DNA from 2 places in the Halalkalibacter sp. AB-rgal2 genome. Region 2 is predicted to be linked to the other one. Evidence: a T-box and tRNA genes for the amino acid it is inferred to sense, from the RefSeq annotation. Region 2 holds a T-box; the other holds one or more tRNA genes.

Region 1 (12,256 bases), on a different contig from region 2:
CACCGAGATGATCAGCATACGTCGAGCGTTCACTATCATGCGGATCGAAATAACCAGCCATTGATAAGATATCACCTGTTTTCGGGTCCATAAAGATCGCATAGGCCGCACGATCTGATAAGAATGGATTACCTGTTGTCACTTGTTTCTCAATCGCTTGCTCGACGACTTGCTGTAGCTCCATATCTAGCGTAAGAACAAGATCATTCCCTCTTTGTCCTTCTCGTTCCTCAATAGCACGATTAACGGTTTGGTTTCCTGATTGTGTCATCACACTTTCGACAACAGCCTTCTGCCCACGGAGCACATTTTCATATTGTGCTTCAAGAAAGCTCGTTCCAACAATATCCGAACGGTCATACCCACGTGCAAGGAAAGCATCTAATCGCTCTCGCGGAATTTGACCTGTTGAGCCAAAGAAGCTCCGGAATGATTCTCCATATACATAAGAACGTCGTGAATCTCGTAATATATCAACGCCATCCAAGCGATAGAGATTTTCACTAATGACATGTGCCTCATCTTCTGATATATCTCGTTTAATTCGTTGCGGTGTATTCGCATAACCACGTACCATTTCACGAAACACAGCGATTGTTTGCAGCTCTTGCTCAGTAACGGCTTCAACCATTTCATCGGTGATCGCTTCAACTTCCAATACATATTCTTCAGAATGATCTAAATCTCTACGCTCTTCAGCTGGAACTAATTCCAATCGATCTTCCTGACTCATATTAATAAGAATATAATCACGTATATCACGATCGGTTACACGACTTGCATCCATTTCTAACAATGGAGAAAGCTCAGACGCAATTCTCATTAATTCAACATTACTCGTTCCCTCAGATGGGTTTGTATATGTGACAGATAGCTCTAATTCATTGTCTACAACAACATGACCATAACGATCAAACATAACCCCTCTAGGCGCATCAATGCGGGCTGTCGCATTGCTCGTTCTTTGCAATTCCTTCACATACTCTTCCCCTTCAACGATTTGCACCATTCCTAATCGCAGTATTAATGCTGCAAACAGAATGAATACAGCGAAAAAGAGTACATTTAAGCGTGCAGGAACATGATGCTTTTTCTTGCCCTTCTTCATTCTCCCCACATCCCGTTCCTCCTTGCATAACAGAATAGACACCCACTTAAGGTGTCTATTCTGTTCATAAAGTGTAACCCGCGTATGCCGTTGCTTCAATTGTTTCATGAACCTACACTCGTAGGTGGGTGTTCGCAGAATGTCTTCCAGTGTCCAAGTCACGTTGGCTTACTGTCTAACATTCAATATAGAACTCCCTATTTTCAATCAAGGTTCGAAACAAGGAGAAGCTGACTAACACGGCAGGCGACGTTATTTGTCTTATTTGATTCTATTATACCATTCGATTGACGGTTGTCAAATGAAAACGCTATCATTGTATCGTTATTTTTATACTGTTGTACTACCTGAATCACCCTCACCTTTATCCTGTCGTGAGAAAGCATAATTGTCTCCGCCCTTGTTCGGCTTGAAATCAACCTTTCGGATAAAGAAGTATATCACAGCATGTCCTGCCCCTAAAATAAGGAGCAATATCGGAATACCTCTTTCTTCCGAAAAAAAGGTAACCGTTGCAATAAACGTTAACACTGATACAATTCGACCTGTATTTAAAAATAATTCTCTCACGACAATGTATTCAACTCTCATCTCTGCGGCCTTCCAGCCCTTTCCAATTACATCATACGTAAGCGAAACATACGGAACTAATAGTAATGGATAAGCCATTGAAATAATAACCCCATATGTGATTAGTTTTGTAAATGTTAAGTCTCCAAAGACAATAATAAATATAGCTAAATACAAAATAGTCCCACCAATGAAAATAAACCTTTTTCTACGTGTTGACTTAATCACTCTTGTTACAACGTAATAAGCAAGAAATTGCACCCCTGATGCAACGAGTCCGTATGTACCAATCGCTAGCTCACTTCCCGTTGCAATGTACACCCATACTACTATGACGAACATAAACGTCCCTTCACGTAACCCTTGAAAAAAATGAGCATGTAATATTTGCTTCCAATTGTGATTTTTTTTTCGTTCTGCCAAAATCCGTTTGAAAAAAAAACGACCTTCTGCAGAGCGTCGCTTAAGCATAAAACTCATTAATACTGCAATGACAAATAAAATTAATGATATCGTAAAAATGACCGTATATCCGGTGAATTTATTCATTTTAGTAATAATAATACCTGACATAATCGGTCCAATCATTCCAGCAAATGATGTTAAAAGACCTAAAAAGCCATTAAAAAAGTCCCTTGTTTCAGGCTCCGTAATTTCAAAGGTTAGCACATTAAATGCTAGCCAATAAAACCCAAACCCCATCCCTAATAATACACCTAACAAAATTAAATACGAGTTGGCTCGATCCCCTAGCAATAGTACAGTCGTAAAAAAGACGGCCAATGTTATAACTCCTGCTCGCAACACGATAACTCGGTCGATTTTCTTTGCGACTTTCCCAGCAAAAATGAAAGCAATAGGTTGCATCACGACCGAGCCTAAATTATACAAAGCCAAATCAATAAATTCACCTGATTGCTTCCATAAATACACGTTCACAAATGTATTTGATAAGGCTACACTTAAAGCGTATAACCCGCCAATTATTAATAACAAAACTAAATCACGTGTTACCTCTATATCTCCAATGACCTTCTTTATAAACGATACCTTCACGAATCTCCACCACCCTCACAGATAGTGTGTCACGTAAGAAAGTCGTTATACACACGAAAATACAAAGAAGAGTTACGAGAAGAATGAATGCCCACAACGAAAAAGGAGCTTAAGCCAAAGGCTCAAGCTCTCGAAATACATTGTTATTTTGCTGCGCTATAAAGCTTCGCAACCTCGTCCCAGTTCACTACATTCCAAAATGCACTTATGTAGTCTGGACGACGATTTTGATAATTTAAATAGTATGCATGCTCCCAAACATCTAATCCGAGAACAGGTGTCTTTCCTTCCATTAATGGTGTATCTTGATTTGGAGTACTTGTAATCGATAGCTTTCCGCCGTCAACAATTAACCAAGCCCATCCTGAACCAAAGCGAGTTACACCAGCATTTGCAAATTCTTCTTTGAATTTGTCAAAGCTTCCGAACGCTTCATCAATGGCTGCTGCAAGCTCACCTGTTGGCGCGCCTCCACCATTCGGGCTTAGGAGCTTCCAAAATAATGTATGGTTAGCGTGACCACCACCATTATTACGAACTGCTGTACGGATGCTTTCTGGAACAGCATCAAGGTTAGATACTAGCTCCTCTACACTTTTACTTGCAAGCTCATCATGTCCTTTAAGTGCATCATTTAACTTAGTTACATAAGTGTTATGATGCTTTCCGTGGTGAATGTTCATTGTCGCTTCATCAATGTGTGGTTCTAACGCGTTTGCTGCATAAGGTAATTGTGGTAATTCGTATGACATTTAAATCTCCTCCTACAAACTAGTTTTTTAAGGTTAACTTAATAAACAAAAATGTTTAAAAAGTCTTTCCAACACTTACATTACCAAAATTTAAATATCGTTGCAACAAATAATGCTTACGAATCTAAAAAGAGGCAATGAATACTTGAAAACCTTTTTTACTATACCCATGAACGTCTATCCTTAAACAAAATAAAAAAAGCCCCTCTAAGGCGCTTTACTGATTTCTTAAGTATGGCGGAGGAAGAGGGATTCGAACCCCCGCGCGGTTTAACCCGCCTGTCGGTTTTCAAGACCGATCCCTTCAGCCGGACTTGGGTATTCCTCCATAAATAAGTTGGTGGACCCTGTAGGACTCGAACCTACGACCGATCGGTTATGAGCCGACTGCTCTGACCAACTGAGCTAAGGGTCCTTATTTCTTTTTATGTATAATGGTAGCGGCGGAGGGGATCGAACCCCCGACCTCACGGGTATGAACCGTACGCTCTAGCCAGCTGAGCTACACCGCCACATGGCTCCACAGGTAGGATTCGAACCTACGACCGATCGGTTAACAGCCGATAGCTCTACCACTGAGCTACTGTGGAACATTTCAGAAAGACAAGAATTATAATAACATGACCTATTTAACGTGTCAATCATTTTTTCAAAACTCGTTTAACACTGCTTTCATAAAGTACCATAAATGCTTAGAAGTGACAACCATTTTTAAAAAATACCGTCTCAACTTTTTCAAAACTCTCAACAAAATCGTTAAATTTCCATAACAGAGACGTCCTAAAAAGATACAAAATAACCCTTTATTAGACGCCTCCAACTCATTAAGTCATTAGTGATGATCGTCTGCGATAACCGCTTCTGCAATATTAACTGAATGATCACCAATCCGCTCTAAATTACTAACAATATCAACAAAAACAATACCGGCAGATCCTGTACATTTTCCTTCATTGACACGTTGGATATGCTTCTTTCTTAGCTTTCTTTCCATCTTGTCAATCTTCTCTTCCTTTTCAATGACAGAATTCGCCATATCATGATCAAGAAGCTCTAGTGACTGTATTGCTTCTTTTAGTGTTGACAAAGTTAAATCGCACATTTCCTTTAAATCATCCACTGCGCTTTCTGTTAAATTGACCTTGTTTGCTTTTTGATAATCCTTAAGCTCTACAATGTTTTCAATGTGATCACCAATCCGTTCAATATCGCGAACCGTATCCATTAAAACCGAATGGAGCTTCGAATCTTGATCGGATAACGACCTAGAGGAAATTTGAATTAAGTAATCGGTAATTTTCCGGTCTAAATTATTAATCGCTTCTTCAAATTGAACAGCGATCTCAGCATGACGCTTTTGGCCATTCACCAAATATTGGCTAACTTCAAGTAGACCTTTTTCTGAAAATTCAGCCATACGTAACACTTCCTGCTTCGCTTGTCCTAAGGCAATAGCTGGTGAACTTCCGATGAAACGAGGGTCAAGATGCTTTGCTTTATACTCAATGTTGATCTCATCACCTGGTATAAGCTTCGTCACAATCACCGCCAATACGGCTACGAATGGGAGCTGAATTAATGTATTTGACACATTAAAAATACCGTGCGCAAAAGCAATTTGCATTCGTTCATTTAAGCCAAGCTCTACTGATAAGTACGATACTAATTCGTAGAATGGAATAAACAACAATAACACAATAATCGTTCCAATTAAGTTAAAAATGACATGAGTTAACGCAGCACGTTTCGCTGCAATCGACGCTCCAATTGAGGCTAATATCGCTGTAATCGTCGTTCCGATATTATCACCAAATAAGACTGGCAATGCCGCATCTAATCCCATAGCCCCTTGTTCATATAACTGCTGTAATAACCCAATCGAGGCACTTGAGCTTTGAACCGCAACGGTGAAAATAGTACCGATTAAGACCCCAAGGAGCGGCATATTGCTCATACTTACTGTCAAATCAGCAAACACTTGTAAGTCACGGATTGGTCGCAAGCCATCACCCATTAATTCAAGACCGTAGAATAAAGCTCCGAAACCAAATATAACTTGTCCAAAGTTGTTTACTTTTTTATTTTTAAAGAAAAAAATCAGCGCTGCACCGCATGCGATAATCGGCAATGCATAAGCGGAAATTTTAATTCCAATAATGAAGGCTGTAACGGTTGTCCCTACATTTGCCCCCATAATAACGCCAATCGCTTGCTTTAATGTCATAAAGCCGGCGTTCACTAATCCAATTGTTAATACAGTCGTTCCTGTACTTGTTTGTAACAATACGGTTACAAATATTCCTGCAAATACCCCCATTACAGGATTTGTTGTAAATTTGTCTAGAATATCACGTAATCTCTCCCCAGCTACCTTCTGTAGACCATCCCCCATAAATTTAATACCGAATAAGAAAATTCCTAGACCACCAAAAAACATGAACAAGAGCGTCTGTAAATCCAAAATCCTCATCCCTTCATTTGAAAGTCATGTCGCTTCTTTTTTTCTATTTTTTCGACAAAGCTCAACATGGACACCTAGTCTATTATTAAGTATTACATAACGTTTTGTAAACACAAAAGTGAGAAATAATTTAAATAAGTTTTACCATTTTAAAAGAAGCTATGTAAATGGTTCATTTCGAACTCAACTTTCATCAAAAGATCACATTTTAATAACTAAAAACTGACTATATGTTAAAGTTTTGATAATATATATTCGTATCGTTAAATCGGAAAGGAATGTCGTATGAATTTTTCCAGTTGGTTTTATAAAAGCCTTACTCAATTTAAAGTGATCGCTTATAGCCGCTTTCGTCCAATTACATCAACCATTGGTCATGTGTTTTTATTCGTTCTCATAGCAAGTCTTCCATATTTCTTTATCATGAATACATCGATCTATCATTCCGTGCAGCAACTTAAAGATACAATCCATTTAGGATTACCATCGTTTTCCATTGAGAATGGAGAACTACTACTAGAAGAAGACACACCCTATTTTCAATTAAAGAACGATCAGCTAGGGACGCTTCTTTTTGACCCAAATCAATCCTTTTCAGAGGATCACTTAGCCGACAGTCGAGGAATTGTATTCTCACAACATGATCTACATATAATTGATTATGACGAGTCATTTACTGTATCTTACTCGCTATTAGGTTTAAATGGTGTAAATGAAGGAGACATCAATGATCGTGTAGAACAGCTGCATAGCTTCATACCGTTGTTATTAATCATTATCACTCTATTCCTATATGCCATTCTATCTGGTTCTGCTTATTTAGGGATTACTTTATTAGCGTTTCTTGCTCTACCTATTCGACAAAAACGCAACCTTGAATACCGCCACCTTTGGAGCATAGCTGCACATGCGATCACATTGCCTACCCTTCTCTTTTTTTGGGTAGATACTTTAATAATCGACCTTCATATCATTTGGTATATCATTGTTAGTATGAGTATGATTACTCTTAGTATTCGTCAAATCCCCCTACCTCGAAAAACGACTTGAGAAAAAACACGATAATTAATTTCATTCTGAACCTGCTAAAAAGAGTCACATAAGCCAAAAAACAGCTTATGTGACTCTTATCTAGAATCCTCTATTCTATTATTGCTCGTCATTTTCTTCAATCTGTTTAACGACAATGCGAGTTCCATCAACAGAAACGACAATGATATCTGCATTAGCCTCCAGCCACTGTCCACCACTCGTTGCACTGTACTGACGATCTTCAATGACAATTGAACCAGTAGGGCGAAATGGACTTAGTGTTCGACCTTTCTTTCCTACAAGCTCTTTGTATTCATCGTTAATGGAGTTATATCCTAAGTCACCAGTTAGCCGATCCTTTAAGGTCATCCTTGCCCATAAATCCCTTGAAGGAAATACTTTCAAGAAGAGCAACGAGCTGAACCCACCAAGGATAAACCCCATCGAAACAAATACACCATAGAGAAAGGTCGGTGAAGGAATTGCTAGACCTACAATCATTAAGACAACACCTATAAGTGCAACCGAACCATCAGTAATTACCTTCCCGTCTATAATAATGAGTAATAGACCGATAACATATAAAATAACGACCCACATACCTGCATCTGTTGAAACATGGTAAGAGAAAAAAGTTGCCATAATCGCAACACCAAGAATAGCAAAAATCCCTTTCGCTCTCACAAACAATTCACCAATCAAAAATAACGTACCTAAAAATACAAATAAAAAGCCAATTGTTTCAGAATCTAACCATTGCATCATTCCACCTCCTATTCTCACTACACTTTTATTTACGATCATCACATCAATTGGTTTCACTTACTTTCAAAACTAATTATAACAAGTGATATTCTATAAAAAAAGAGTACCGCACATTTTAAAAGGTTGTCCAAAGGAGCTATTTTCTCCTTTAAGAACAACCTCTAGCAAAGTCTATCGCATTGATCGTAAAGATTAACTAAACCAGCCTTTAATGACATCAATGAGACGACTGAAGAAATCCAATACGCTCCGAATAAAGCTTTGTGTTTCTTCACGGTTCAAATAATCACCTAGGTTATCACGTACATTATTAATTTGGTCCTGTACTTGATTCCAGTCAATGTTTAGATCTTTCATTCGCATGAACAACGAAATAAGCCCATTAAGCTCTTCATCTGTTAATGTAATTCCCATTTCATTAGCAATACGTTGGATGAGCGCACGAAGATCCTCTTCCGATTCAATCGGCTGATCTCCTATTTCTTCTTTAATACGATTCATTAATTCAGTCGCATTTTCAGCACCAATCGTATGGCTTAGCTCCCCAGTCTTCACCATCTCTTCATTGGCAATTTGCTTCTGCTCCTCAGGTATTTCGATCTCCATTGCCACTTCGTACGCTTTTAACAGTCCCGTTAAGGCAGCAGTACCCGAAACATCTATTGGTGCTGTTACATAAATGTCTGCATCCTCTACTCCTGCTGTAATTAAAGCATTCATATACATTTCATCAGAAATCCAATCAATTCGATTCGTCTCAACCGAAAGACCTTCTCCACTTTCAAGCAACGTAATTTTTGATGAAGAAAGAGCGTTCGTTCCAATTCTGGCAGCACTAATATAGCTTCCTAAATATTGATGCTCCTCCTCGTTAGAGACATAAACAATGAGGTTGTCCTCTGTCACACCCATTTCATTCATTAGCTGCTGACGCTGTGACTCACTTAAATCCTCTCCTAACGTTACAATGACATCGCCAGGCATTGCATCTGCCAACGCAACAGCAGGTAGAACCGTTGGTAGAAGAAGAAGTCCTATTAAAAAGAACAAAAAGCTTTTTGTTATCAGTCGTTTCATCGTTTTCACTACTCCTCTGCATTCATACTTCCATCATAGATCAATAAAGTACGATCTATTCTTTAAAGAAACACCTTTTCCGACAATAAGAAAAGGGACTTAAGACTTATTTTTAGCTTATATATGTGACATTTTCTCGTGATCACAATCATGTCCAATCGGAAAACAGTGCCAGCTCATCGCCATAAATAAAGCTAGTCCACTTATAAAAAAGAAAGCATTAAAAATAAGTTGTTCCATATTTGTCATCCAAATGCCAAACAGAACAGGTCCAAAGGCGACACCTAAAAATCGTATCATTGAATAACTTGCAAAGACTGCACCTCTCGTTTCCTTTGACACAATAGCTGCTAATGCCGCATTAGCAGCAGGCAAGAAAATACCAAGACCAGCTGCAAAGAAAAACATAGCTAGTACAATAAATGAAAAGCTTTCACGAGCAAACAGTCCTAATGTTCCAGCGACCATCAGCATCACACCATAAAGCATCATCCGTTTGTACATATCTGTAGTATTTTTCAAAAAACGTCCAGTTACATAGGAACATACAGTTAGTCCTATAAGAGGAAAAGCGATTATGACTCCATTCCATTCACTTGGAAAAGGAGAAGCTTGTTCTGATACATACGATAAATAAAATAAATAACCGAACAACAAAAACATTCCAACTCCTCCACCATACGTAATTGGAAGAAGCCAACGCCAGTGCTCTTGCCACATTTGATTTTGCGAACGAATCAACTGTTTCAGCGATAGCGACGAGTTCGTTATTGATTCTTTTCGTATTGAAATAAAAATCCCTGCTAAAGCAAGTAGTGCAATAGCTAAATATAAGATAAAACTTATATTCCACGATAAGAGTAACATAAAACCTCCTAAGATTGGACTGATCAATTTCCCCACTCCATTATACACTTCAATTGTACCGAACGCTTTTAACCGTTCTTTCCCATCATATAATTCAGCAATAAAAGCCATTGCTAATGGGCTTACGATTCCAGCGCCTACTCCTTGAATGACGCGTCCTGCAATAAGAAAGTTCCAGGAAGCACTTACATAAAATAAAGAAATTGTGGAGAGGATACACCCTCCTATAATGAGAATCAAGCCAATAGCGCAAATCCGCTTCCGGCCAAAATGATCTGAAACGACACCACCAATTAGGACAAAAAAAGCAGCGGGAACCGAGAAGCTTGTTAAAAACCAACCACTTTCAACAGTTGTTAATTGAAATGTTTTCTGAATAGATGGCACTAGTGGGATGAATAAAGAATTCCCCATTACCATAATAAAAGGCAATAATCCAATAAAAAATATCGAAAACGATATATTGGACCCCTTAATATTCACTTTATTCACCACCTTTTGCATTATACGAAGAATTTTTTTCCATATTAAGCATAAATCATCCTTTGCAATCATATACTTCTTAAATAAGAGACTACGGAGGAGGACAAGCATATGAAAAGACTGTTGGCATTTATTCTTATTTTCATTTTTTTATACAGCACTTATTATGATCTAACGATTGGCACTTTACCCAACGGACTCTCTCAAAAAGATCAACAAAGAGACTTCTCGTCAGAGTCAGAAACAGAAGCCAATGAAGTACATACAACAGAAGTCATTACATCAAACAATGAACCATACGAGGTTATTCAAGTAGAGCATGGACAAACCGTTCTTTCTGTCGTCGAGCATTTACATACAGGGCCGATTCCAGCAACGATCCAAGAAATTATATTTGATTTTAAACAATTAAATGGAATTGAACCTGAAGAAATGCAAGTTGGACACGAATATTTATTTCCAATCTATCCCTAATTACCCTTCACTGTTCCGTTTGTTATGAGAAAGATGCACCCTTTTTGTACAACCTCTTAAAGACCATTTATTATGTGAATTTTTAAGTCAGTGAGTTTTATCCTTGCCAAATGAAACAAGTCATTGATAAAATGAATGAGACTGTCTTAGGAATTTGTGAAGGTTTCCCTTCAAAACAAAGGAGCGATTGGTCAATGACCGAACTAGTTCATCGTACAAAAACTCGTCCCGTAAAGGTCGGAAATTTGACGATTGGAGGAAATAATGAAGTTGTCATTCAAAGTATGACAACAACGAAAACACATGATGTAGACGCGACCGTTGCAGAAATTAATCGACTTGAGGAAGCAGGCTGTCAAGTCGTCCGAGTTGCATGTCCAGATATGCGTGCAGCCGAAGCGATCGCAGATATTAAAGCGAGAATTAACATTCCACTTGTAGTGGATATTCATTTTGACTATAAGCTAGCCCTAAAAGCCATTGAAGGTGGAGCTGACAAAATTCGAATTAATCCAGGAAATATTGGTAGACGTCATAAAGTGGAAGCCGTCGTCAAAGCAGCAAAAGAAAAAGGAATCCCTATTCGAATTGGTGTCAATGCAGGATCTTTAGAAAAGCGTATTTTAGACAAGTATGGTTATCCAACAGCAGATGGGATGGTTGAAAGTGCTCTCCATCATATTAAAATTCTAGAGGATCTTGATTTTCATGACATTATCGTTTCGATGAAAGCATCAGATGTGAATTTAGCGATAGAAGCATATGAAAAAGCGGCCAAAGCATTTAGTTATCCCCTGCACCTCGGAATTACTGAATCTGGAACACTCTTTGCCGGAACTGTAAAAAGCGCTGCTGGACTGGGAGCTATTCTAAATTTAGGCATTGGTAATACGGTTCGTATTTCTTTAAGTGCCGATCCTGTAGAGGAAGTGAAAGTCGCTCGAGAGTTATTAAAATCATTTGGATTAGCAGCCAATGCGGCAACTCTTATATCATGCCCTACTTGTGGTCGAATAGAAATTGACCTAATAAGTATTGCCAATGATGTTGAAGAGTATATCTCTACAATTAAAGCGCCAATTAAAGTAGCCGTTCTCGGATGTGCCGTAAATGGACCAGGAGAAGCACGTGAAGCTGACATTGGAATTGCTGGCGCTCGTGGTGAAGGCTTGCTTTTCCGCAAAGGAGAAATTGTTCGTAAAGTACCAGAAGAAACAATGGTTGAAGAGCTAAAAAAAGAAGTCGATAAGATAGCGGAAGAATTCTTTGCCAAAAAGGCAGAAGAAGAGACGACTGTTTAATTGTAAAGCAAAGAAAGGGAGTGCTGTTGCACTCCCTTTCTTCATGATCTCCCGCTAGAAAAATGGTGAAAAGAATACGGTCATAATAATGGAAACCGCACCAATACCAATTGCCCAATTCCCCATTGCATTTGATCCAACTCTCCGTGAAATAAATCCTACAACAATACCTGCTGCACCAAGCAAAATCGGTAAGAAAAACAGTGACAATATAGAAAGTACGATCGCAAATGTGCCGACGCCACGACCCGCAGCTACGTCATTCGGATTAGCTTCAGCTGTTTCTGCATCCTCAGAGCGTCTATCTATT
Region 2 (12,256 bases):
AGGGTAGGTGGATTTATTACAAAAATTGTACACTCTATAAATTTATGTTTTGTTAATTAAAACAAGCCGGGTACGTTCATCCCTTTTGTAAATTTACCAAGGTCTTGTTCCACAAGTTCATCGACTTGCTTTAAAGCTTCATTCGTAGCAGCTAACACTAAATCTTGTAGCATTTCTGGATCGTCTGGGTCAATCACATCTTCAGAAATTTTTACATCTAATATACGCTTGTCACCACTTGCTACAACTGTTACCATTCCACCACCAGCTGTTGCTTCGATCGTTTTTTCTTTTAGCTCTTCTTGAGCCTTCGCCATTTGCTTTTGCATTTTTTGCATTTGTTTCATCATATTACCCATGTTTTTCATTTGTATTTCCTCCTTTTATGAATCACGATCTACCATTTCAATTAATTCTTCACCTACAAGCTTAACAGCTTCCTCAACTAACGCATCATTATTAGCTTCATCATCCGTTTTTCCTTTATCGCTAACAAACTCAGTCTTAACCTGTTCCCATTGTTCACTCAACAATGTCACAAACGTCTGTTGAGTTTGGAAAATGGCTTGTAAGATTGGTTCAAGAACTTCTCGAAACTTTGTATCCATCATATCACGATGCATCTCATTTTGAAACGCTAAAACAACTGTAGAAGAAGAAGCAGCAACTGGTTTACAGTCACTCAACCATGCATGACCTGGCACATTCGTTGTTTTCATCTTCTCCATCACATCACCCCAACGCGACATAACAAGCTGTAAACTTTGCTTATCCGCTGCTTTTAATAGCTCCATCACCTTTGCAGTCGATGCTTTTGATTTTACTGCTTGCGGACGCTTAACCTTTCTCGGTTGTGTAGAGGATTGTTGCTCATTGACTTGAACAGGTTGCTTTTTCATGTCATGAAGCTGCTGCTGCAGAAAATTCAGCTGCTCTTTTAACTCTTGGATTTCCTTCGTTGAATCCAAACCACCTGCATGATGAGAAGGCTCGTATGGCAAGAGCTTCATTAATGCTAGCTCTAAGAAGATTTTCGGATGAGCAGATAGTTTCATTTCTTGTTGGCTACCTGTCAACGATTCAATGGTCTGATGTAACCATTGAGGAGATATTTGTTTAACTAATGCTTGAAATGCTTCATCTGGCTTAGCCCGTTCCAATAAGTCCTCTACATCTGGCGCATGTTTGTAGAGCAATACGTCACGATAGAAATAGATTAAATCCTCTATTAGTCGCATCGGATCCTTACCTTCTGAAACCATACGATCGACTTCTTGTAACGCTTTAATCATATTTTGCTCGATTAAGCATTCAACAATCGTTATTAATGCTTGCTGTGAAATCGCCCCAGTTATCGCTAGAACATCCTCTAGCACGACTTTTTCTTCAGCGAATGAAATCGCTTGGTCGAGAAGGCTCAATGCATCTCTCATCCCGCCTTCAGCTGCTCTTGCAATATGTAATAATGCTTCAGGTTCAGCCTCAATCCCATCAGCAGATAAAATATGTTCAATTCGCGCAACAATCGAATGGCTTGAAATTCGTTTAAAGTCAAAACGTTGACAACGAGAAATAATCGTTAACGGAATTTTATGAGGCTCTGTTGTAGCAAGTATAAACAACACATGACTCGGAGGCTCTTCCAATGTTTTTAACAATGCATTAAACGCTCCAGTGGATAGCATATGTACCTCATCTATAATATACACCTTATAGCGAACTTCATTCGGGGCAAACTTGACCTTATCACGTATATCACGAATTTCATCGACTCCATTATTAGAAGCCGCATCAATTTCCATCACATCGACAATGGCGCCTGATGTAATTCCTTTACAAGCAGAACACTCATTACAAGGTTCCGCAACAGGTGCTTGTTCACAATTGATTGCCTTTGCAATAATTTTCGCAGCACTCGTCTTCCCTGTACCACGTGGACCCGTGAAAAGATAGGCGTGAGAAAGCTTTTCTTGTAATAAAGCATTTTGTAACGTTTTCGTAATATGCTCTTGACCAACAACATCTTGAAGTAGTTGTGGCCGCCATACACGATATAAAGCTTGATAACTCATCACACTGTCCCCCTTCACCTACTTTATATATTATAGCTTTTCACTTAATCAAGAACAATCATCTATTCTAATGTTTTAGAGAAAAACGGCATAACCGTTTTTTCTAATTACATTGTGTGTAGTCGTTACAAGGGTTGAGTTGGCACTCTTTTGTGAATCCTTCTCCACCTTCCTTGATTACACTTCAAGCTGAGAGGTCACCGGAAAAGTTAAAAACAGCTTTTTTTTGCACCTTCTCAATCCTTTTTTTATGCTTACTAATTTAAAAGAGCAACTACGCCCTCGCGAACGTAGTTGCTCTTTTTATAAAAAGGATACCGTGCACCTTCCTTCGATTAAGGTACCACGAGCGTTACCTAAGCAGTTAGCTCGGCCCAGGCGACTCCACGGCACACGGAAGAATCCACTTACTGCTGCTTCCTTCCGGACCTGACAGGGTTCATGGGTTTCCGTTGCGTGGAACCCAAGCGTCAACACCACTTACTTAGGGCAGACCTCGCAGCACCAAAACCTCTAGAAGGGATTCAGCCCCGCTATAGCGGATTGCGAGTTACAAGGCACCGCTACCTCCCCACCTAGCACGGTAAATCGTCATAATGTTGTTATACGTCTTTATCGACGTAGTATTTAGTATAGGGTGTTTTGCTTATAAATGCAAGAGGTGGAATTTGTAAGAATCTCTAGTTTTTCTTTTTTGCTCGTAAACGGCGAAAAAAGGCTGTTAAAATCGCCCCACACTCTTCTGCTAAACATCCTTCAATCACCTTCGTCTGATGATTAAACCGAGAATCATCAAGCAAGTTCATTAATGATCCGACACAGCCAGCTTTAGGATCTCTTGCCCCATAGACAACGGTCGGAATACGAGATTGTAAAATAGCTCCTGCACACATTGGACAAGGCTCTAACGTCACATACAGCGTACAATCTAACAAACGCCAGCTCCCTAGGTTGTTACACGCCTCTTCAATTACCGCTAATTCAGCATGAGCTAATGCTTGCTGATCACTTTCTCGACGATTATGAGCAGAAGCAATGGCCTCTTCCTGATGAACGAGAACAGCCCCAATTGGAACTTCACCTATCATCTCAGCCTTTTGTGCTTCTTGCAAAGCTAGCCTCATCCACTTTTCATGGTTTTGCATAACGAGTCCTCCTCGTATCTTCTCAACCGCTCAGTAAAACGTAAAACCTTTCTCCAAATAAGCGCTCATACCTCGTAAAGAAGAAAAACACTACCAGGAAGGCAGTGTTTATTTATAATGTATGGCGGAGGAAGAGGGATTCGAACCCCCGCGCGGTTTAACCCGCCTGTCGGTTTTCAAGACCGATCCCTTCAGCCGGACTTGGGTATTCCTCCGCGTTTCGTACTGACAAGAAATATAATAACAAACCTGATAACAAGAAGCAAGTCCTTTCTCCTTCATTTTATAAGAAAAAAGCGTTAGCGGAGAGCACTGAAAAAGTCCTTTCTAGTAACTCAAAGAAGAGTAATGGCTCCGCTCGTTGCACGCCTTGCTATGAGAAACCCACTCATAGCAAGACTTTCAAAATCGGGCAACGGCTACGCACATTACTTAAAGGCAACTGAAAAAAGTAAAAATCGCACTTTTTCAATTCCCTTTACAACTACCCGGTTATCTTTGAATGATTACTTAGCTTGAATTACGTCAACACGCATATATGGTCGTAGTACTTCTGGAACAACAATCGATCCATCTGCCTGTTGATAATTTTCTAATATAGCCGCAACTGTTCTACCTATCGCTAGACCAGAACCATTTAATGTATGAACAAACTCTGGCTTTGCTTTCGGTTCACGGCGGAATTTAATATTCGCACGCCTCGCTTGAAAATCTTCAAAATTACTACAAGAAGAAATTTCACGATACGTATCATAGCTTGGAATCCACACTTCAATATCATACTTCTTTGCCGCCGTAAAACCTAAGTCTGCTGTACACATACTCAGGACACGATATGGAAGCTTTAACAATTGTAATACTTTCTCAGCGTGAGATGTTAACTGCTCTAATGCCTCATATGAACCCTCTGGATCTACAAAGCGAACAAGCTCAACTTTGTTAAACTGATGCTGACGAATTAAACCACGTGTATCTCGACCAGCAGAACCTGCTTCAGAGCGGAAATTAGCGCTATAGGCCGTATAAGCAATAGGTAATTGCTCAACAGAAAGAATTTCATCACGATGTAAATTTGTGACAGGAACTTCTGCTGTTGGAATGAGAAAGTACTCCTCATCTTTAATTTGAAAGGCATCCTCTGCAAACTTCGGAAGTTGCCCCGTTCCAGTCATACTTTGACGATTGACGATAAATGGTGGAATGACTTCCTCATAGCCATGTTCATCTTGATGTAAATCCATCATGAAGTTAATAAGCGCACGCTCCAAACGAGCCCCTAAACCTTTATAAAAGACAAAACGGCTACCAGTAACCTTTGAAGCACGTTCAAAGTCTAAGATATTTAAATCCGTCGCAGCATCCCAGTGTGGCTTCACCTCAAAATCGAGCGTTGGAAGCTCTCCCCACTTACGAATCTCAACATTATCATCCTCAGTATCGCCGACTGGTGTACTTTCATGAGGAACATTCGGTATTGTAAGTAAAATATCTTCGAGTTGAAGTTCAAGGCTTTTCAATTCCTCATCAAGTGCTTTAATTTTACTAGAAACTTCTTTTGTTTCAGCTATTAAATGGTCAGCATCCTTTTTCTCACGCTTTAATTGTGCTACTTCTTGCGAAACTTGATTGCGTCGGCTTTTGAGCTCTTCGACTTCAACGATAACCGCTCGCCTTTTCTCATCTAATTCCTGAAAGCGGTCTAATCCAGATATGTCTTCACCACGTGTTTTTAACTTCTCTGTTATACCTTCTAAATCTTTTCGTAAACGTTTAATGTCTAACATTTTACACCCTCCTCGATTAAGCTAACACTTTTATCCAATCTTTCCTTTCAAAAAAAACCGTCCCTTCTATTATGAATAGAAGGGACGGTTTCCCGCGTTGCCACCCTTGTTGTATAGAACAAACATCATTCTATACCACTTTTGCCGATAACAGCGACAACTGTAAGAGCTTTTCACTCTTCACTCAAAGGGAGATTCTAACTAGCGTTTGACTGGTTCGCACCTACCACCAGCTCTCTTAACAAAGCAACTAGCTATACTAATCCTTTTTCCACGTTTTTTTCTATTCTACTACTGACTCCGCTTCCTTAACCATTTGGACAAAAAATTGATGAATACGGTGGTCATCCGTTAATTCTGGATGGAAGGAGCAAGCAAGAAATTGTCCTTGCCTAGCAGCCACGATTTCATCTTTATATTTAGATAATACCTCAACTTCGTTGCCAACTTCAACAATTAATGGAGCACGAATGAATACAGCGCGAACATCATCACCAACTCCTGTAACCTGTAAGTCGGTTTCAAAGCTTTCACGCTGACGACCAAAGGCGTTACGCTCTACTTTCATATTAATGACAGCTAAGTGGCCTTGATCATATCCAACAATTTCCTTTGCCATTAAAATTAATCCAGCGCAAGTCCCAAACATCGGTTTTCCTTGTTTGGCAAATTGCTTTAACGGTTCAAAGAAACCATATAAATCAATTAATCTTCTCATCGTCGTGCTTTCGCCACCTGGTAAAACAATACCATCTAAATCCGCAAGCTGTTCTACTTTCTTCACTACGACTACTTCAGTACCTGGAGCTTGTAAGCATTGCACATGCTCCCTCACAGCTCCTTGTAATGCTAATACACCAACTTTAACCATCGTCGATTCCTTTCTATCCTTACCAACCGCGCTCTTGCATACGATCTGACGGCTCTAAAGTAGAAATCTCGATTCCTTTCATGGCCGTACCTAACCCTTTTGAGAGCTTTGCAATTAACGCATAGTCTTCATAGTGTGTTGTCGCTTCTACAATCGCACGAGCAAATTTCTCCGGGTTATCTGATTTAAAAATACCAGACCCTACAAAGACACCGTCTGCTCCAAGCTGCATCATAAGTGCAGCATCTGCAGGAGTTGCCACACCACCAGCAGCAAAGTTCACGACAGGAAGCTTACCTGTTTCTTTAATTTGCAATAACAACTCATAAGAAGCACCCAAATTTTTCGCTTCTGTCATAAGTTCATCTCTTGACATATTTTGCACTTTCAGAATTTGTTGCTGCACTTTTCGCATATGGCGAACAGCTTCAACAATATTTCCTGTTCCTGGCTCGCCTTTCGTTCGAAGCATTGATGCTCCTTCTTCAATACGACGAGAAGCCTCACCTAAATCACGTGCACCACAAACAAATGGAACTGTGAAATCACGCTTATACAAGTGATACTCTTCATCAGCAGGAGTTAATACTTCACTTTCATCAATATAATCAACGCCCATCGCTTCAAGAACGCGAGCTTCAACAATGTGACCAATACGCGCCTTTGCCATTACTGGAATCGAAACAGCATTTAATACCTCTTCAACAATTGTCGGGTCTGCCATACGTGCGACACCACCGGCAGCACGGATATCAGCTGGAACACGTTCTAATGCCATAACAGCAACAGCACCTGCTTGTTCTGCAATTTTTGCCTGTTCCGCATTAATGACGTCCATAATAACGCCACCCTTTTGCATTTCAGCCATACCACGTTTGACTCTATCTGTACCCGTTTGACTCATTTGAATTCCTCCTATACCTATACGGTCTCTCTAGTAAAATTGACATATCTTTTATTAGTATACATCAAAAGTTCGCAATTCTCTCGCTTTTTAAGAAAAACGCGCTAGCGTTAGGGCACTAAAAAAGGTTGTTTTTAGCTTTTTTGGTGCCCTTTAAGCAATGTGCGAAACCGTTACCTGTTTTGGAAAGCTTGATACGAATAGGTTTCTCGTATCAAGCGAGCAACGCGTGAAGCCATTACTAATCCAACAAAAGGTACTGAAAAAGTCGAATTGTACTTTTTCAGTGGGCTCAATAGCGTCTTTTCTTTATGAACCGAACCAGCCGCTAACTGTATCTGCAACACTTGTCCATATTCCCGCGAAAAAGCCCCCAATCCCTCTCATCATCATGGTAAACCAACCAGCCTTCTCGACTGCTTGATCTGTTACAACAGGCACTTCAACAGAAGCATCTGAGTAAATGTATTCATCTCCGTCTTCTCCATTGTAAGTTAGCACGAGCTTTCCAACTTGTTGTCCAGCTTCGATTGGAGCCTCTAACTTTCCATTTTCATTCAATTGACTCTCATCTAATACAAGCTCTGCACGATATAATTCTTCGTCGCCACTTTGAATCAAAGTTGTTAAAGAGTCTGTACTAGAAATGGTCACCTCATTCTCTTTCCCACTTACTACTTCAACAAGCTCTTCCCCTTCTGGTATATAACCTTCTGGGAATAATTCAATCTGTGAAAATTGATTAAAACCATAATCAAGCAATTTACGAGTTTCTGTAAAGCGTGCTTCTCGATCACTCGTTCTCATGACAACAGAAATTAATTGGACATCCCCACGCTCTGCAACACCAGTAAAAGCAGCTCCAGCAGTACTAGTTGATCCTGTTTTCAATCCTTGAATTCCATCATATGAAAACTGATCAAAGTCTTCTCGAATACCTGGAATCATCCAGTTCCAATTATGCATAACCTCTATTTCATCCGGACCAGCATCAAATTCCATGACAGGAATTTGTGCTGTCTCAAGAATTTCTGGGTAATCATTAATCAAATGATAAGCTAGCTTAGCTGTTGCTCTGGCTGACAAGAGATTTTCAGCATCATCTGACGTCCCATCTGGATGATTTCCGTTCATGGAGCTATTGTTTAATCCAGTAGAATTAACAAATTCATAATCTTCAAACCCTAACTCCTCAGCCTTTTCATTCATTCTTTGCACAAAAGCCGTTTCAGAACCTGCAATTAAATCTGCTAAAGCAATCATTGATCCATTTGCTGAATAAATTGTGACTGATTCATATAACTCCCTTACTGTATATGAATAATCCTGCCTTAATGAAACATTAGATAACGTTTTATTAAGAGATAACTGCCTTACGAAATCGCTAATTGGAACCTCATCATCCCAACTAATCTCACCATTTTCTACAGCTTCAAAGATTAAGTATTGACTCATCATCTTTGTCATACTAGCAATTGGAAGAAGACTATCAATCTTCTTCTGATATAAAACCTTACCAGTCTTAGCATCAATTAATATTGCAGCTTCAGCATCTAAATCAACAGATGCCTCTGCTAGATTAGGCTGTAACCAACCACCCATTAACACCGCCACTACCATCATTAAAATAAGTGGCTTCTTCATTGCTTTGCTCACTCCAGCACCTCCATACCTACTTCGATAGAGGTTATTTTATCACAACCAACTACAAAAAAATAGATAGAGAAGTCTCTATCTATTTCCAAATAATGTGACACTATAATGAATAATTTGGCGCTTCTTTCGTAATTTGAACATCATGAGGGTGACTTTCGCGTAAACCAGCACCTGTAATACGGATAAACTTACCATAATCACGTAAATCATCTAACGTCGCCGTTCCACAATAACCCATTCCTGCACGAATTCCACCAATTAGCTGATGCACCGTATCATTTAATGGACCTTTATAAGGAATACGACCCTCAATGCCTTCTGGAACAAGCTTTTGCGCGTTTTCTTGGAAATAACGGTCCTTACTTCCTTTTTCCATCGCTCCTAATGAGCCCATTCCTCGATAAACTTTAAATTGACGACCTTGATAAATTTCACGCTCACCAGGGCTCTCAGAAACACCTGCAAGTAAGCTTCCTAGCATTACCGCATGTCCACCAGCTGCTAATGCTTTGACAATATCTCCTGAATATTTAATTCCACCATCAGCTATGATTGGAACTCCATGCTTCCTAGCTTCTGTCGCACAATCATAAACAGCCGTAATTTGGGGAACACCAATACCAGCTACAATTCGTGTCGTACAGATTGATCCAGGTCCAATACCTACTTTTACAACACTGGCACCCGCTTCAATTAAATCACGAGTTGCTTCTGCTGTTGCAACATTTCCTGCAATAATCGTTAAATCAGGATATTGAGTTCGCACTTCACGAACTTTATCTAGTACGCCCTTAGAATGTCCATGAGCCGTGTCGATAACGATTGCATCTACACCAGCTTCAACAAGCGCTTCAATTCGCTTATCAGCATCAGCAGAAACACCAATAGCCGCTCCAACAACTAACCGACCTTGAGAGTCCTTTGCTGAATTAGGGAATTCAATAACCTTTTCAATATCTTTAATCGTAATTAAACCTTTTAATATTCCTTGGTCATCTACTAAAGGAAGCTTTTCAATCTTATATTTCTGTAAAATCTTTTCCGCTTCGTCTAATGTCGTACCGACAGGAGCTGTTACGAGGTTTTCCTTCGTCATTACCTCGTCAATTTCAATTGAATAATCTTCAATGAAACGCAAATCACGATTCGTTAAGATACCTACTAACTTTTGCTGCTCATCAACAATCGGCACACCAGAAATACGATATTTCCCCATTAAATGCTCTGCATCAAATACTTGATGCTCACGAGTTAAATAAAATGGATTCGTAATGACACCACTTTCTGAACGTTTGACTCGATCAACGTTTTCAGCTTGAGCTTCAATAGACATATTCTTATGAATAATTCCTAATCCACCTTCACGAGCAATCGCTATCGCCATCTTTGCTTCTGTAACAGTGTCCATTCCAGCACTAATAAGTGGAATGTTAAGCTCTAGGTTTTCACTTAGCTTTGTTTTAACTGAGACGTCACGTGGCAAGATTTCAGAACGCGCTGGAACGAGCAATACATCATCAAAGGTTAGCCCTTCTTTTTCGAATTTATTTTCCCACATCTTCATGTATCCTCCCCAAAACCATTTTTATGAACGTAAAAATATTATTAGTAGCTTATCAAGTGGGTAAACTACTGTCAAGAAAGTGATTAATATAAGATTTTTCTAAATAAACTGACTATTTAAAAGGAGCTATTTAGTATGGATACAACTGAGTTATTTCTCCCTTACTTTTCAGCAACTTATACAAGAAAATATTTAACTTCATCTTATAAAAAGCTGAACTTGACTCAACCTAAAACAAAAAGCTATCATTCTGCGTATTCTTTTATTTATCACTTACAACATGGACAGCTCTACATGAAGCAAGCTTCTCTATCACCCACTGAATTACAGCCTATTTTATTATTTTATGGATTAGTTCAACTGTTAAAGGCATGCGTATTAGCAATAGATCCTACTTATCCAGCGAATAGCCAAGTATTAGCCCATGGTGTGACAACTAGAAAAAGAAAGAAGACGAGTTATCATTTTCTAGATGATGAAGTCAAAATTCAAAAGCACGGTCTTTTTTCTCACTTTTCAGATAAAATGTTTCATGTGAAACAGTTAGAATCTGAAAAATTTAAAATGAATACACTATTCGAACAGCTCGGTGATATGCATGAACTGATCCATCAAATGAATGGTTCTCCAATCTCTTATAGGGCTCAGAAGGAATCTAATAGTATTCAGCTTCCTTCTGAGCTATTAGATTCTTATCATATGACTGTCTCACGTTTTGAGCGATATTTAAGTAGCTTTCCTACAAGCGGATATTCAACAGTCCATCAAATAAACGAACAACGTCATCATTTACACCTTACATTGCAACAACAACCGACTATTCAATATTCAGCACCTTGGCTATATGATCGTAATGGAAATTTGTATTTGTTAAAGTCGTACAGACGTGATGGATATCGCTATTTACCTGAATTAGCCATTCACTACTTATTATTGTACAACTTAAGCATGGTCTGTCGTTATGAAGCTGAATGGTGGGGGGAGTTACTCCATACCTTTGATGGTGAAGATCTTCCTTATATTCTGCATTACCTACACGTTGCCCAAGAAAAAATCCCTTTACTCATAGCCAAATTTCTCCAAGACCTAGTTATATAGAATTGTGCATTATAACGCACGATTAATCCGTGTATGATAACGGAAAGGATACTTCCATCTTCGTTCCTTTCCTTTCTTCACTCTCAACATGAATGTCTCCATTAAAATAATTCACTAGCTTATATACCATAAACAAACCGACTCCTTGTCCAGGTACATCCTGATTTACTTTCTGATATTTCTTAAATAGTTTGTCTATCTCCTCTTCATTCATTCCAACTCCCCGGTCTATCACTTGAATATAAAGAAAATCATTTTGTACAAAGCTTGTTAATGTAACACTGCTCCCCTCATAGCTATACTTAATCGCATTACTTAATAAATTTGAGATCACGAGTCTCATCCCCATCGCATTTCCCCTAACTTGAGCGGTATGAGGAAGATTTATATTTGTGTCCAACTTAATATTTTGCGTCCTTGCCTTTACACTCATACTTTCAACAACTTCATTTATGATTGGTATCATTTCAAGCTGTGACGCTTCCCAAAAAGAATCAACCGTTAACATTTGTTCTGTTTGAATCATATGATTAATTTCATGATCGATAGCCTTCGCATAATCCTCAATTAATTCTAGTTTCACTTTAGAATCATCATGGTTGACTTCCGTCTTTAGAATCGTTGCAAAAGATTTAATAACAGTTAGTGGATTGCGGACTTCGTGAGCAATAACGTGAATAAAATCAAGCTTTTGACGGTATAACTCTAATTCTGACTCAATTTTCTTCTGACTTGCTAATGATGGCAATACAGCATCCCCCATATACAAAGGTGATTTCACTAATTCTGTATCTGTCATTAAGTAAGGGTGACTATTCATCATTTCAAGTTGAACCGCTGCAGGAACTACTTTGGCGTCATAAGAACAAATGGTTAAAAATTGAAAATGATGACTTGATTGATCACATTGACATTCATAAGTATGAAGTTTATCCATATTATCTAAATAATTTTCTAAGAAAACATTTCCCCATACCCTTACTGAAATGTTTTTCTCCGCATAGGAGGTGAATAGTTTATTTAAATATTCAATCGCTCTCTCAAAATGAAAGTCACCGTAGGTTTGATAATAATCAACACTGTTTATGAAGTGAACAAAATCAAGCTCTTCTTCATTTGGTACACTTAGTTCCATTTTTGTTTTTTCAATTGCAACTTGATA

The links. The T-box of region 2 lies ahead of serS (serine--tRNA ligase). A T-box ahead of a tRNA ligase gene usually reads a tRNA of that ligase, here a tRNA-Ser.
Region 1: it encodes a tRNA-Ser, which carries the amino acid that the T-box ahead of serS (serine--tRNA ligase) is inferred to sense. The anticodon was not compared.

Annotation. Positions count from the first base shown of each region.
Region 1 covers NZ_JBGUAV010000003.1:72,858-85,113, forward strand. The annotation lists gene ACERJO_RS03420 (peptidoglycan D,D-transpeptidase FtsI family protein) at 1-1,108, opposite strand, end outside; RNA gene ssrS (6S RNA) at 1,180-1,360, opposite strand; gene ACERJO_RS03430 (MFS transporter) at 1,439-2,734, opposite strand; gene ACERJO_RS03435 (superoxide dismutase) at 2,878-3,486, opposite strand; tRNA gene ACERJO_RS03440 (tRNA-Ser) at 3,722-3,814, opposite strand; tRNA gene ACERJO_RS03445 (tRNA-Ile) at 3,825-3,901, opposite strand; tRNA gene ACERJO_RS03450 (tRNA-Met) at 3,922-3,998, opposite strand; tRNA gene ACERJO_RS03455 (tRNA-Asn) at 4,002-4,076, opposite strand; gene ACERJO_RS03460 (Na/Pi cotransporter family protein) at 4,319-5,947, opposite strand; gene ACERJO_RS03465 (DUF1189 domain-containing protein) at 6,233-6,997, shown strand; gene ACERJO_RS03470 (NfeD family protein) at 7,097-7,741, opposite strand; gene ACERJO_RS03475 (DUF1002 domain-containing protein) at 7,937-8,821, opposite strand; gene ACERJO_RS03480 (MFS transporter) at 8,939-10,171, opposite strand; gene ACERJO_RS03485 (hypothetical protein) at 10,283-10,645, shown strand; gene ispG (flavodoxin-dependent (E)-4-hydroxy-3-methylbut-2-enyl-diphosphate synthase) at 10,840-11,946, shown strand; gene ACERJO_RS03495 (DUF4190 domain-containing protein) at 12,001-12,256, opposite strand, start outside.
Region 2 covers NZ_JBGUAV010000042.1:1,576-13,831, forward strand. The annotation lists gene ACERJO_RS20305 (YbaB/EbfC family nucleoid-associated protein) at 57-368, opposite strand; gene dnaX (DNA polymerase III subunit gamma/tau) at 384-2,072, opposite strand; RNA gene ffs (signal recognition particle sRNA large type) at 2,390-2,656, opposite strand; gene tadA (tRNA adenosine(34) deaminase TadA) at 2,753-3,217, opposite strand; tRNA gene ACERJO_RS20325 (tRNA-Ser) at 3,340-3,432, opposite strand; gene serS (serine--tRNA ligase) at 3,724-5,001, opposite strand; T-box leader at 5,079-5,284, opposite strand; gene pdxT (pyridoxal 5'-phosphate synthase glutaminase subunit PdxT) at 5,285-5,872, opposite strand; gene pdxS (pyridoxal 5'-phosphate synthase lyase subunit PdxS) at 5,892-6,776, opposite strand; gene ACERJO_RS20345 (D-alanyl-D-alanine carboxypeptidase family protein) at 7,086-8,432, opposite strand; gene guaB (IMP dehydrogenase) at 8,533-9,990, opposite strand; gene ACERJO_RS20355 (YaaC family protein) at 10,132-11,094, shown strand; gene ACERJO_RS20360 (ATP-binding protein) at 11,117-12,256, opposite strand, start outside.